DNA from 2 places in the Cryobacterium sp. TMB1-7 genome. Region 1 is predicted to be linked to the other one. Evidence: riboswitches for the same ligand, from Rfam matches in the RefSeq annotation. Region 1 holds a riboswitch; the other holds the start of a gene.
What was found. Region 1 has a riboswitch for thiamine pyrophosphate ahead of E3O60_RS11155 (hypothetical protein). Riboswitches for the same ligand answer to the same signal wherever they lie in the genome.
Positions count from the first base shown of each region.

Region 2: another riboswitch for thiamine pyrophosphate. It lies ahead of E3O60_RS14755 (ECF transporter S component); the one in region 1 lies ahead of E3O60_RS11155 (hypothetical protein).

Region 1 is NZ_SOFZ01000024.1:60,389-66,160, reverse strand. Features, by position in the region: gene cofC (2-phospho-L-lactate guanylyltransferase) at 1-494, shown strand, start outside; gene E3O60_RS11165 (hypothetical protein) at 544-1,398, shown strand; gene E3O60_RS11160 (fructose-specific PTS transporter subunit EIIC) at 1,553-3,697, opposite strand; TPP riboswitch at 3,785-3,885, shown strand; gene E3O60_RS11155 (hypothetical protein) at 3,876-4,598, shown strand; gene E3O60_RS11150 (formylglycine-generating enzyme family protein) at 4,735-5,736, opposite strand.
Region 2 is NZ_SOFZ01000029.1:348,202-353,973, forward strand. Features, by position in the region: gene E3O60_RS14730 (D-alanyl-D-alanine carboxypeptidase family protein) at 1-272, shown strand, start outside; gene E3O60_RS14735 (hypothetical protein) at 295-555, opposite strand; gene E3O60_RS14740 (ATP-binding protein) at 590-1,183, opposite strand; gene E3O60_RS14745 (energy-coupling factor transporter transmembrane protein EcfT) at 1,170-1,964, opposite strand; gene E3O60_RS14750 (ABC transporter ATP-binding protein) at 1,961-3,523, opposite strand; gene E3O60_RS14755 (ECF transporter S component) at 3,534-4,211, opposite strand; TPP riboswitch at 4,243-4,353, opposite strand; gene E3O60_RS14760 (hypothetical protein) at 4,436-4,762, opposite strand; gene dinB (DNA polymerase IV) at 4,772-5,772, opposite strand, start outside.

The DNA.
Region 1 (5,772 bases):
TGGGCGCCCAGATCGTTCCCGAGGTGCCGCACACATCCGCTTCGGATGCCGGGACGGGCGCTTGTGTGGCAACTCGGGACCCGCTCAACGCGGCCATCGCCGAGGGCATCCGGGTGGCGCATGAGCAGTACCCGCTCTGCAGCGTCGCTGTGCTCACCGGAGACCTGCCCGCGCTCACCGTCGCTGACGTCGAGTCGACCCTCACCGCCGCAACCGCCCATGACCTGGCCATGGTTGCCGACGAGGAGGGCACCGGCACCACCACGTTGCTCGCCCGCGCCGGCATCACGCTCACTCCACGGTTCGGGCCCGGCTCCCGTGCTGCGCACGAGACTGCCGGCCACGTGCCGCTCGACCTGCCCGCCACAGCGTCGATCCGCCGCGACGTCGATACCGTCGACAACCTTGCCGAGGTGCTGCGCCGCGGTGTCGGTGCGCACACCAGCGCCCTCATCGCCCGTTCGCAGCAGGTGCCAGGCCCTGAGGGGCGCTGATAGACACCAGCCGGTGAGCCAGCGCCGGCCACTGCGCTAGCGTGCAGTCATGGGGAACACCGACGCCCGGATGCACCTGGGTCATGCCGCGCGCTTTGCCGGCACCGTGATGCTTACGGCGGTCATCGGCGCTACCGTCGCCACCCTGATCTTCATGTTCAGCCGAGACGCGACGGTGGCTCAGGCCTGGGACCTGATCGTCGGTGGCCTTTCGCTGCTGGCAGCGGTCGCCGCCCTCGCCGGCACCGCCACACTCACCCTGCTTCTGGTGTTCTCGCCGCCGACCGGTCGCTGGGGCCTCGGCGGGCGCAGCGTGCTCGCCGGGTATGCAGGAGTGATCTTCGCGGCGCTGTCATTGCTCCTTGCGGCCGAGTGGATTCCCGGTGAACCGGGCGCTGCCGGCGGTCCCGCGGTCCTCGCAGCCGCGGTCCTCGGCTTCACCCTGGCCGGTGGCCCGCTCTGGATCGGCCTCATCGCGGTGCTCCTCGGGCGCACGGCGCTCCTCCCTCGGGGCATCGGGACGCAGCGGCTGTCCGCCTCCGAGCGTTCACGATTCGGTGCCGTCCTCATCGCGGCCGGCCTCTGTCTTGCCGCTATCGCCACCTCCGGCGCGTACCTCGTTGCGGTGCACGGCGGCCTGGACTACGCCTGCGCCGTGGAGGGGCCGTTCTCTCCCCTCGCCGAGCTGTCGGAGCGCGCCGGCGTCGTCAGCGGCAGCTTCTCCTGGTGGCCGCTCGGCCGTAGCTGCACCTGGGCCGCAGCCAGCGGAGGCACGGTCCTCGCCACCTCGGGCTGGAGTCACACGGCACTCGTCCTGGCTTCGCTCGGCCTCGCCCCGGCGGGCATCGCCCTGCGAACAACCAGGGCGGGTCAGAGGGATGCGCCGGCCGGCAGCGCGCGGTAGCGCCGCATTCACTCGGGCGGCGGCGGCCGACCGGGCCGACTCGGCCGAACGGGGTACGTAAAGGCGGAGGAATTCGAGAAACGCCGCGTTGCGCAGGCGCGCGCGGCGGTGTTTCCCGAAAAAGTCCGCCCCGACGTGCGGTCCAGGACGGGGGTCAGTGCGCGGCGGGAGTCGCCGGCCGCACCGAGGACGCCAGTGCCGCGAGCACGTCGGCCGGGGTGGCCGCCATCTCGATCGAGGCGCGGAACGAGGGCTTCATCAGGCTGCGGGACAGCTGGGCGAGCACCTTGAGGTGCTCGGTGCCGGCGGCGGCCTCCGGCACGGCGATCATGAAGATCAGGTGCGCAGGGGCCTCGTCCAGCGAGTTCCAGTCAACGCCGTCTCGGCTGCGCGCGAACGCGAGCACCGGGGAGGTGGCGCCGTCGGACTTGGCGTGCGGAATCGCGATGCCCTCGCCGATGCCGGTCGTGCTGATCAGTTCACGGTCCATGGCCGCCTGCACGACGGCGTCGACGTCGAGCACCCGCCCGGTGGTCTGCATCAGACCGGCCAGACGACGGATGACGGCGTCCCGGTCGGTCTCGTCGATGTCGAGCACGATGGTGCGTTCGTCGATGTAGTCGAGCACGGTCTTCGGGGCGGGGGCCACCGGCTCGGCGGCAGCAGGCGCGGCAAGAACCGGCGCCGCAGCCACGGGCGACACGGCACTCGCCGCAGCACCCGGCGCGGCAACCGGCACAGCGGCATCCGCAGCGGCACCGGCGACCGCAACCGCGGCAGCATCCGCCGGCACGACCTTGCGCACCGAGATGCCGATCAGCAGCACCGACACCAGAGCGGTGACGGCCACACCGGAGAGAATCGCGACGAAGTACATCGGCACGCCGCTCACGGCACCGAAGACGGCCACGATCGGGCCGCCGTGCGGCACGGCGTTGGTGACCCCGGCGATCGCGGCGATGGCACCGGCGACGGCGCCACCGAGCACGTTCGCGGGGATGACCTGCAGCGGGCGGGCCGCCGCGAGCGGGATGGCGCCCTCGGTGATGCCGAAGAAGCCCATGAACAGCGCGGCGATGCCGGCCTCGCGTTCCACCGGGGTGAAGAACCGGCGACGGATGACCGTGGCCAGCCCCATGCCCAGCGGCGGCACGGCGATGGCCGCGGCGACCATGCCCATCGGGCCCGGGTTGCCGGAGGCGATCAGCGCGGAACCGAACAGGAACGCCGTCTTGTTGATCGGGCCGCCCATGTCGAACGCGACCATCGCGCCCAGGATCAGGCCGAGCACGACGACGCTGCCGCCGTCGAGGCTGGAGAGGAAGTCGGTCATCGAGGAGAACACCCAGGCGATCGGCTGGCCGAGGGCGAGCACGAACAGTCCGCCGACGACGAGGGTGGTGATCACGGGGATGACCAGGATCGGCATGATCGGCTTGATGAAGCGGTGCACGGGGATCTTCTTGATGCCCAGCGCCACGAAGCCCACCAGGAAACCGGTGACGATGCCGCCGATGAAACCGGCACCCGATTCGGAGTTGTAGAAGGAGCCGGTCGTGGCGATCCAACCGCAGATCATGCCGGGTGCGAGCCCGGGCCGGTCGGCGATCGCGTAGGCGATGAAGCCGGAGAGGATCGGCACCATCAGGGTGAAGCCGAGCACGCCGATCTGGTTGATGGTGAACCAGAAGCTGTCCTCGGGGATCACGAGTCCCTGCGGGGTGGCCTCGCCGCCGATCGACAGCGAGATCGCGATGAGCAGCCCGCCGACGACGACGAACGGGATCATGTACGACACGCCGTTCATCAGCGCGCGGTAGATGAAACCGCCGATGTCGCGTTTCCCGGCGCTCGCCGGGGCATCCGTGGTCACGGCGGCGCGGCCGGTGGGGGCGGCGGCCAGCGCCTCGGCGATCAGCGCGGCCGGGCGGTGGATGCCGTCGGAGACGCGGGTGGAGACGATGCGCTTGCCCCCGAAGCGGGACAGGTCGATCTGGGTGTCGGCGGCGACGACGACAGCGTCGGCGCGGTCGATGTCGGCCTGACTGAAGGTGCCTTCGACTCCGACGGACCCGTGCGTCTCGACCCGGATCTCGTAGCCGAGTTCGGTGGCGGCCGCGTCGAGTTTCTCGGCAGCCATGTAGGTGTGGGCGATGCCCGTTGGGCAGGCCGTGATCGCCAGGATCAACACCGTGGGCGGCGCGATGGTGGTGTCGGTCGGGGTGTCAGGCATGGTGCGGTGTCCTTCCAGGACGACGCCGACGACCGGTGGCCCGTCGGCCATGGAGCGCGTGCTCACCCGGTGAAGAATGCAGCAGCCTGTCCAGCGTACAGTTCGGCGCCCGGTGCATTCGAGAGTCTTTCGGCCCTGCCGGCCGCTAGGGTGGGACGCGACACGGGGTGCCTCCGCCGGATGCGGACGCTGAGATCCAAACCCGTCGAACCTGACTAGTTAGCACTAGCGAAGGGATGTCGCCATGAACGTTCACGCCGCCGAATCACGCGGGGATGCCGACCCGGATCTGCGGCCGGAGCCGGGCCGCACCGAACCGTTCAGCAGGCTGCTCTGGGCCGACATCGCCGAAACCCGCACCGCCATCGATGCGTTGCCCTTCATCGCGGAACTCGGCGACGGCAGCCTGTCCGCCGGCCACTTCGCCTACTACCTGGCCCAGGATGCCCTCTACCTCGCCGCGTACTCCCGGGTGCTGGCGCAGGCGAGCGTCCTGGCGCCCACCCCCGCCGAACGGGAATTCTGGGCTACCGGCGCCGCCAACTGCATCGAGGTGGAACTCGAGCTGCACCGCACCTGGCTGACCGGCCATGACACGCGCCCGGCGCCCGGCCCGGTGACCCGGTCCTACGTCGACCACCTGGTCGCGGTCAGCGCGGCAGGCAACTATGCGGTGCTGCTGGCCGCGGTCCTGCCCTGCTACTGGCTCTACGCGGATGTCGGCGAGCGCCTGCACGCCGGCTTCACGGCGAGCCGGCGCGACGCGGCGCATCCGTACGCCGACTGGCTGGAGACCTACGCCGACGAGGGGTTCGCGGCCGCGACCCGGCAGGCAATCCTGCTCACCGACACCGCGGCGGCCACCGCGACGGCCGTCGACCGGGCGCTCATGCGCGCCGTGTTCGCGCGGTCGGCGGCCCTCGAGTTGCTCTTCTTCGACGCGCCCCGGCTGCACGCGCCGGGGTAGCAGACCACAACCATCCGCACCCGCGGATGCATGACTCCTGCGATTCCCAGCCGCCGACCGGCGATCGCCCCGGAATGACGAGGCGGTCGGCCACGCCGGCGGAATCGAGCACGAGTTGTGCTTCGGCGGCGCCGGATCAGGTCAGCGCCACGGTGCGGAAGCCCACGTTGCCGGCCGCGGAATCCGCGGTGTTGGAGGCCCGAGCGGAGTTGCGATACCGGTTGCAATAGGAGTCGTGGCAGAGGTACGAGCCGCCGCGCATCGAACGCTGCTCGCCCGTCGCCGGGCCGGCCGGATTCTCGGCGGGGGAGTGCGCGTAATAGCCCTCCGCCCACCAGTCGGCGCACCACTCCCAGACGTTGCCCACGCTCTGCCAGAGGCCGTAGCCGTTCGGCGCGAACTCCCGCACCGGGGCGGTGCTGAGCCAGCCATCGGCCAGGGTGTTCACCGCGGGAAACCGGCCCTGCCAGATGTTGCAGCGCTGCCCTTCCTCCCACTCGTCGCCCCACGGGTAGCGCCGGCCGGCCAGCCCGCCGCGCGACGCGCACTCCCACTCGGCCTCGGTCGGCAGCCGTCGCCCCGCCCAGGCGCAGTAGGCCAGCGCGTCGTTCCAGCTCACCTGCACCACCGGATGCTCGGCCAGCCCGTCGAGCGACGAACGGGGGCCGGCCGGATGCGCCCAGTCCGCGCCGCGCACCCCCAGCCACCAGGGTGTCTGCGGGGGTTGGCCGACCACGTCATCGATGTCGGCCTGCAACGCGAGGTGGAACACCGCGGAGTAGCCGAACAGCTCCGACTCGGTGCGATACCCGGTATCGGCCACGAACCGGGCGAAGGCGGCGTTGGTGACCGTCGTCGTGTCGATGGAGAAGGCATCCAGCCGCACTTCGTGCACGGGGGTCTCGCCGTCGCCGGGATTGCCCGCGCCGTCGGCGTCGCCCATGGCGAAGACCTGCGCCGGCACCAGCGCCTGGTCGAGGTGATGCCGGACGAGTGAGCCGGGAGCGGCCGGTGCCGGGGGGAGCTGGGACATGGCTGTGCCCGGGGGTGCCTCCGCATCGTCTACGCCCACGGCCAGCCGGGCCTGGCGTATCACCTCGTGTGCGGGCGCGCAGCACCCGTGCTCATCCGTCGTCACGCGCAGACCCTAGCGCTCCTCCGTCGCCGCGACCAC
Region 2 (5,772 bases), on a different contig from region 1:
CGACGGCGTGGGGCGATTCGGCCGATGCCGTCGTCGCCACCCCCAAGACCCGCTTCGGCTGGCAGGCCGCCGCCGGCACCGACCCTGTCGTGACGCTCGACGACGTCACGACGGGGCGTGCGGGAGCCAAGATCGGCCGGGTCACGGTGGATGCGTTCGGGGAGAGCGTCTCGTCGACGTTGGAGCTCGACAGCAGTCTGACCGACCCGGGTCCGGGCTGGCGCCTGCTGCACCCGGTCCCCGTGGTCAGCGCCCTCGTCGCCAGCTGGTAGTCAGCGGGTGGGCGTAACCGGTTCAGACCGGAGCGTCGTCAGATTCGACGGGATCGCTGTCCGACGAGTCGAAGGCGTAGCGCACGTGCAGCTTGCCCTGCACCTCTCGACTGTCGACCTCGTCGTACCAGAACAGCGATTCCATGCTGTCGACGGCGGCGACCATGCTGATCCGGGCGTCGTGCTTGCCGTGCAGGAGCACGCGGCTGTCGGTCTGGCCCTCGAGGGGACCGTCCACGAATTCCACGGTGTACTCGGTGTTCTCACTCTGCGGGGTAGTCATGACCCCAACTTACTGCTCAGGCCCGGTTTTCGCCTCAGGCGCCGCCGGAGCGCCCAAGCCCAGGCGGGGTGCCCGTGAGACTGACGCCGGCCGATAGTTGGGGCTGCTCCCGGGCTCGGTAGGCCTCCCAGTCGTGCTGCCACTGGTCCCAGTGCGCCTCGAACCCGCCGCCGTCACGGGCCAACGCCCGCCGCTTGCGGATGCCGTCGTCGGCATCCAGCCACACCCTGACGTCGCTCAGGGACGCATGCGCCCGGGCCAGGGCACCGCAGCCCTCGATCACGAGCGGCCGGTCGGGGTCGACGCTATGCCATTCGGCCGGGACGGCCCCCGCCCAGTCGTACCGCTGCCAGGCGGCTGGCCGGCCGGCATGCCGGGCGCCGAGCACCAGCCGGCCGACCTGGTCGACGGCGGCGTCCAGGCCGCCCCAGCCCGGGTAGATGTCATCGAGGCGCACCAGTGTCGGCGCCACCGGTCCCGGCCAGGCGGCCAGCACGGCGTCGGCGAGGGTGCTCTTGCCCGCGCCGCTGGGACCGTCGATGAGGATCACGGCCCGGTCGCCGACCGGATTGCGGTTCAGCGCCCTGACGGCGGCGAGCACCGGTGCGACCAGGTCAGGCGAGCACAAAATGCCACGTCCCCGCCAGAACGGCTGCCGAGATCGCCGCGGCGGCGATGGCAGCCCCGATCAGGACGACCAGTGTGTCACGCGCTCCGAAGACCGATTCCCTGGCCCAGGTGCGCGGTTCGTCGCTGCCGAAACCCCGGGCCTCCATGGCCGTGGCGAGTTTGCTGCCCCGTCGCACCGAAAGAACCAGCAGAGCGAAGGCGAGTCCGCCGAACCGGCGGGCGCGGCCGCGCAGGCCGCCGCCGTCGCCCACCCCGCGGGCCCGCCTGGCCAGGGCCAGGGAATGCCAGTCGTCGATGAACATGCCCACCAGGCGCAGCCCGGCTAGGGCGCCGAGCACGAACCGGGCCGGCAGGCGCAGCACCTGCGCGAGGCCGTCACCGAGGTCGGTGGGATCGGTGGTGGCCAACAGCACGATCCCGGGGATGCCGATGGCCAAGATCCGCAACCCAATCGCGAGGGCCAGGGCCACGGACCCCTCGGTCACCGATACGAAGCCGGCGCTGAACAGCACGGCGCCGGAGTCCTGTCCGTAGAGCACCGTGGTGAGCACGGCGAAGGGAACCGCGATCCACACCGGTGCGGTGCGCAGCCAGAACTGGCGGGCGCTCAGCCCGCACCAGGCCAGCAGCACAGCCTCGAGTGCGAGGGCGACCGCGGCCGAGACCCAATCGATGGACAGCATCAGGGCGCAGCTGATCACCAGCGCCACGGCGAGCTTGGCGACCGGGTTCACTCCAGCGATCGCACTGGGCCGGATCTCCGGCGTCATCAGGCTCACGACGCCTCCCTTCCGGCGGGCGCGCGCAGCCCGGCGGTCACGCTGCGGCCACTCGCCGGCCCGGTTCCAGGCACCAGGGTGAGGCGCGCATCCGCCAGCGCGGCCACGAACTGCTCATCGTGCGTGACCGCCAGGACGGCGGTGCCGGTGTCCAGCAGTTCGGCGAGGAGGCGCACCAGCTCGGCCCAGGTGCGGGAGTCCTGCCCGAAGGTGGGTTCGTCGAGGACGAGCAGCCGGGGCCGGGTCGCCAGCACCGTCGCCACGGACAGTCGGCGCTTCTCGCCGCCGGACAGGGTGAACGGGTTGGCGTCGGCGAGACGGTCCAGCCGCAGTCTGTGCAGCAGCGCGTCCACTCGCTCAGTTTGCTCGGCCCCGCCCAGGCCGAGGGCGCGGGGGCCGATGGTGAGCTCGGCACGCACGGTCCCGGCGAGGAACTGGTGCTCGGGGTCCTGGAAGACGGTGCCGATGCGCGCCAGCAGGTCGCGGGAGCGCCATCGGTGCGGGGCCGGCCCGAGTCCCCCGGCGAGGGCATCCGTTGCGGTCAACCGCCCGCCCGCGGGGGCCAGAAGCCCGGCCAGGGTGAGCGCGAAAGTCGACTTGCCGGTGCCGTTGGGTCCGGTGAGAGCCGTGGCCGTGCCGGCGCGCAGGGCGAGGTCGAGGCCGTGTGCGACGACGACGGCCTGTTTGCGGGCGAACGGCACCCGTCCGACGGCGAGGTCATCGGCGCTGAGCAGGACTTCCGCGCCGGGACCGTCGGAGCGGGGGCGCCGGTCGGGCGTCGCGGGTGGGAACCTGGGTATCCACACTCCGGCGGCGGCGAGCCGCTCCCCTTCGGCGCTGAGCACGCTGTCGGTGGGTCCGTCGGCGAGGATGCCGCCGGCCGGGTCGAGCACCACGATGCGGTCCACGACGTGCTGCCAGACCGCGACGCGGTGCTCGATCACGATGAGGGTCGCACCCGACGCCTCCACGGAGCGCAGCACGGCGTCGCGCACCTCGACGACACCGTCAGGGTCGAGGTTGGCGGTGGGTTCGTCCAGCAGCACCAGGCCCGGGCGCATGGCGAGCACCCCGGCCAGGGCCAGGCGCTGCTTCTGGCCGCCGCTGAGCGCGCTGGTCGGGTGCCGCAGAGGCAGGTCCAGGCCCACGTCCGCGAGGGCCCGACCGACCCGGGGCCAGATTTCGGCGCGCGGAACGGCGCGGTTCTCACAGCCGAAGGCGACGTCGTCGCCCACCCTCGCAAGCACGACCTGCGAGTCCGGGTCCTGCAGCACGAGGCCCACCCGGCCGCGGGACGCGCTGGGGCGGCGGCCGTCGATGAGGAGTTCGCCGGTCTCGTCGCCGTCCTCGTCATCGCCGAGCACACCGGCGAGGGCGTGCATCAGCGTGCTCTTGCCGGCTCCGCTGGGTCCGAGCACGAGCACCCGCTCCCCCGGGCGGATGTCGAGATCGAGCCCGGAGACCGCGGGGCGGGACCGGCCGGCGTGCCGCCAGCCCCAGCCGGAGGCCGTGACCCTGGCGCCGGTCACGGCCGGGCCTCGGCGACGCGGAGCGGGCATCCGGTGCGGGTCACCGGGCAGGCTGGGTGTCGACCCGGTCGGTCGGGCCCGATTCGCGGCCGGCGGCGAACCGGCTCAGCGCGCCGGTGCGGGCGAGTCCGCGCACCGCCAGCCAGGACAGCAGCCCGGCGAGCACGGTACCGGAGACGACGGCGGAAACCAGGTAGACGATCTTGGGGCCGATGTCGAGGGCCGCGTAGCTGGTGAAGGTGGTGTCGAGCAGACCAACGGCGATGCCCGCGCCGGCGCCGGCCAGGAGGGCCACGCCCAGGCGCCAGTTGGCGTACAAGAACAGGGCCAGCACGATCTCCGCGCCCAGCCCCTCGACGACACCCCAGATCAGGGTGGAGAAGCCCCACTGGGTGCCGATGAGCATCGAGACGACGGCGGCGACGACCTCGGTGTAGACGGCCGCACCGGGCTTGCGGATGATGAGTCCGCCGAGCACCCCGGCGAACAGCCAGCCGCCGGCCAGGAGTCCTTCGAGCCCGGGGGTGAAGGCCAGGAGGGCGCTCAGCGGCGACCAGGCCAGGCCCCATGCCCAGAAGATCACGCCGCTGGCGACGCCGATGACGCTGGCCACGACGATGTCGACGACCCGCCATTTCAGCACCCGCGGTTTCCGCGACGTGGAGAGAGAGGTGGCGGACGAAGTCCTGGAAGGCTGGGTGTTGATTGACGCGTGCACTGTACGTGCCCTTTCCGTAGAGGAATACTGGGCACGGGATTGAGAAGCCTCCCTGCGCTGGCATGATCCAGATCAGGTTCGACGGTCGAAGCTGAAGTAGCTTCCTCTCAGCCCGGTTCACCGGACTCCCGTGTTCAGCTTCGAGTATAGAACTCCCCGGGCGCATCCGGGCAATGCAAGGCGTCGCGCGACAATTTCTGCGCGCGAGGATCTCGCTGCTAGTGCTAGCGCTTGAGCGCGCGGATGATGCGCGCGATGGCCTTGCCGGCGACCCAGACGAAGGGGATGCCGACGGCCAGCAGCGAAATCACATTCGGTTCGAAGCGGGCCGCTCCGCCGGACTTAACGTAAGCGCCGATCGGGATGGCCATGCCACCGCCGCCACCGCCGGCCGCCGCGGACTCGTCACCTTCGCCGCCACCGCCAAAGCCGTACTGCACCAGGGCCACCGGAACGATCGTGACGCCCTCGATCTGCACGGGGTCTCCGTAGGCCGACCTGACGCCGATGGATCGAGCGTTTTCTGCGAGCTTCAAGGCGAGATTAGTCATGGTGAGAGGCTACTCCCCCTCTCCCTGCGGCGTCCCGGCGTTCGGTGTTCCGAACGGATGGACATCACGCTTCGGAGCACTTCCGCCGCCCAGCTGCGAGGCCGGCCGCACGATCCCCCGGCCGAACCGGGCGGTGACGGTGTCCACGGCCAGTTCGGCTTCCCGCCAGTCGTCGTCATCGTCCCACAGGCCCATGCCGGCACCATCGCCGGAGCCGAGTTGCTCGGCCCGCACTCCGATCAGGCGCACCCGGATGCCGCGGGCCGCGAGCACGTCGAAGCTCGCGGTGACCTCCTCGTATATCCGCCGGCCCACGTTGGTGGGCTCGGCCAGGGTGCGCGACCGGGTCACCGTGCTGAAGTCGGCGTAGCGGAGCTTGAGCACCACAGTCCGTGCGACGAGGCCGTTGCCGCGCAGCTTGGCGGCCACCGCATCCGCTTGGCGCAGGAGTTCGCTGCGCAACCGGGCGACATCGGTGACGTCATGTTCGAAGGTCACCTCGTGGCCGACGCTTTTCTCCTCGCGTTCGAGGTTGATCGTGCGCGGGTCGATGCCCCAGGACAGATCGTGCAGTTTGTGCGCGCTGGCGACGCCGACGGCACGCTGCAGCATCTCGAGGGGGGCGTGCGCGATATCGCTCACGTGCCGCAGCCCGAGCCCGAGCAGCACCTGTTCGGTGCTGGCGCCCACCCCCCAGAGGGCGCCGACGGGCAGCGGATGCAGGAAAGCGATTGTGTCCTCCGCGGGGATCACCAGCAGCCCGTCGGGCTTGGCCCGTCCGGAGGCCAGCTTGGCCACGAATTTAGTCGACGCGGCGCCGACCGAGCAGGTGAGTCCGGTCTCGGCGAACACACGGGCGCGGATCTTCCGCCCGATCTCGGCGGGTGAACCGTGCACACGCCGGGCGCCCGCGACATCCAGGAACGCCTCGTCGATGCTGAGCGGCTCGACCATCGGCGTCATGTCGGTGAAAATGCCCATCACCTGGCGGGACACCTCCACGTACCGGC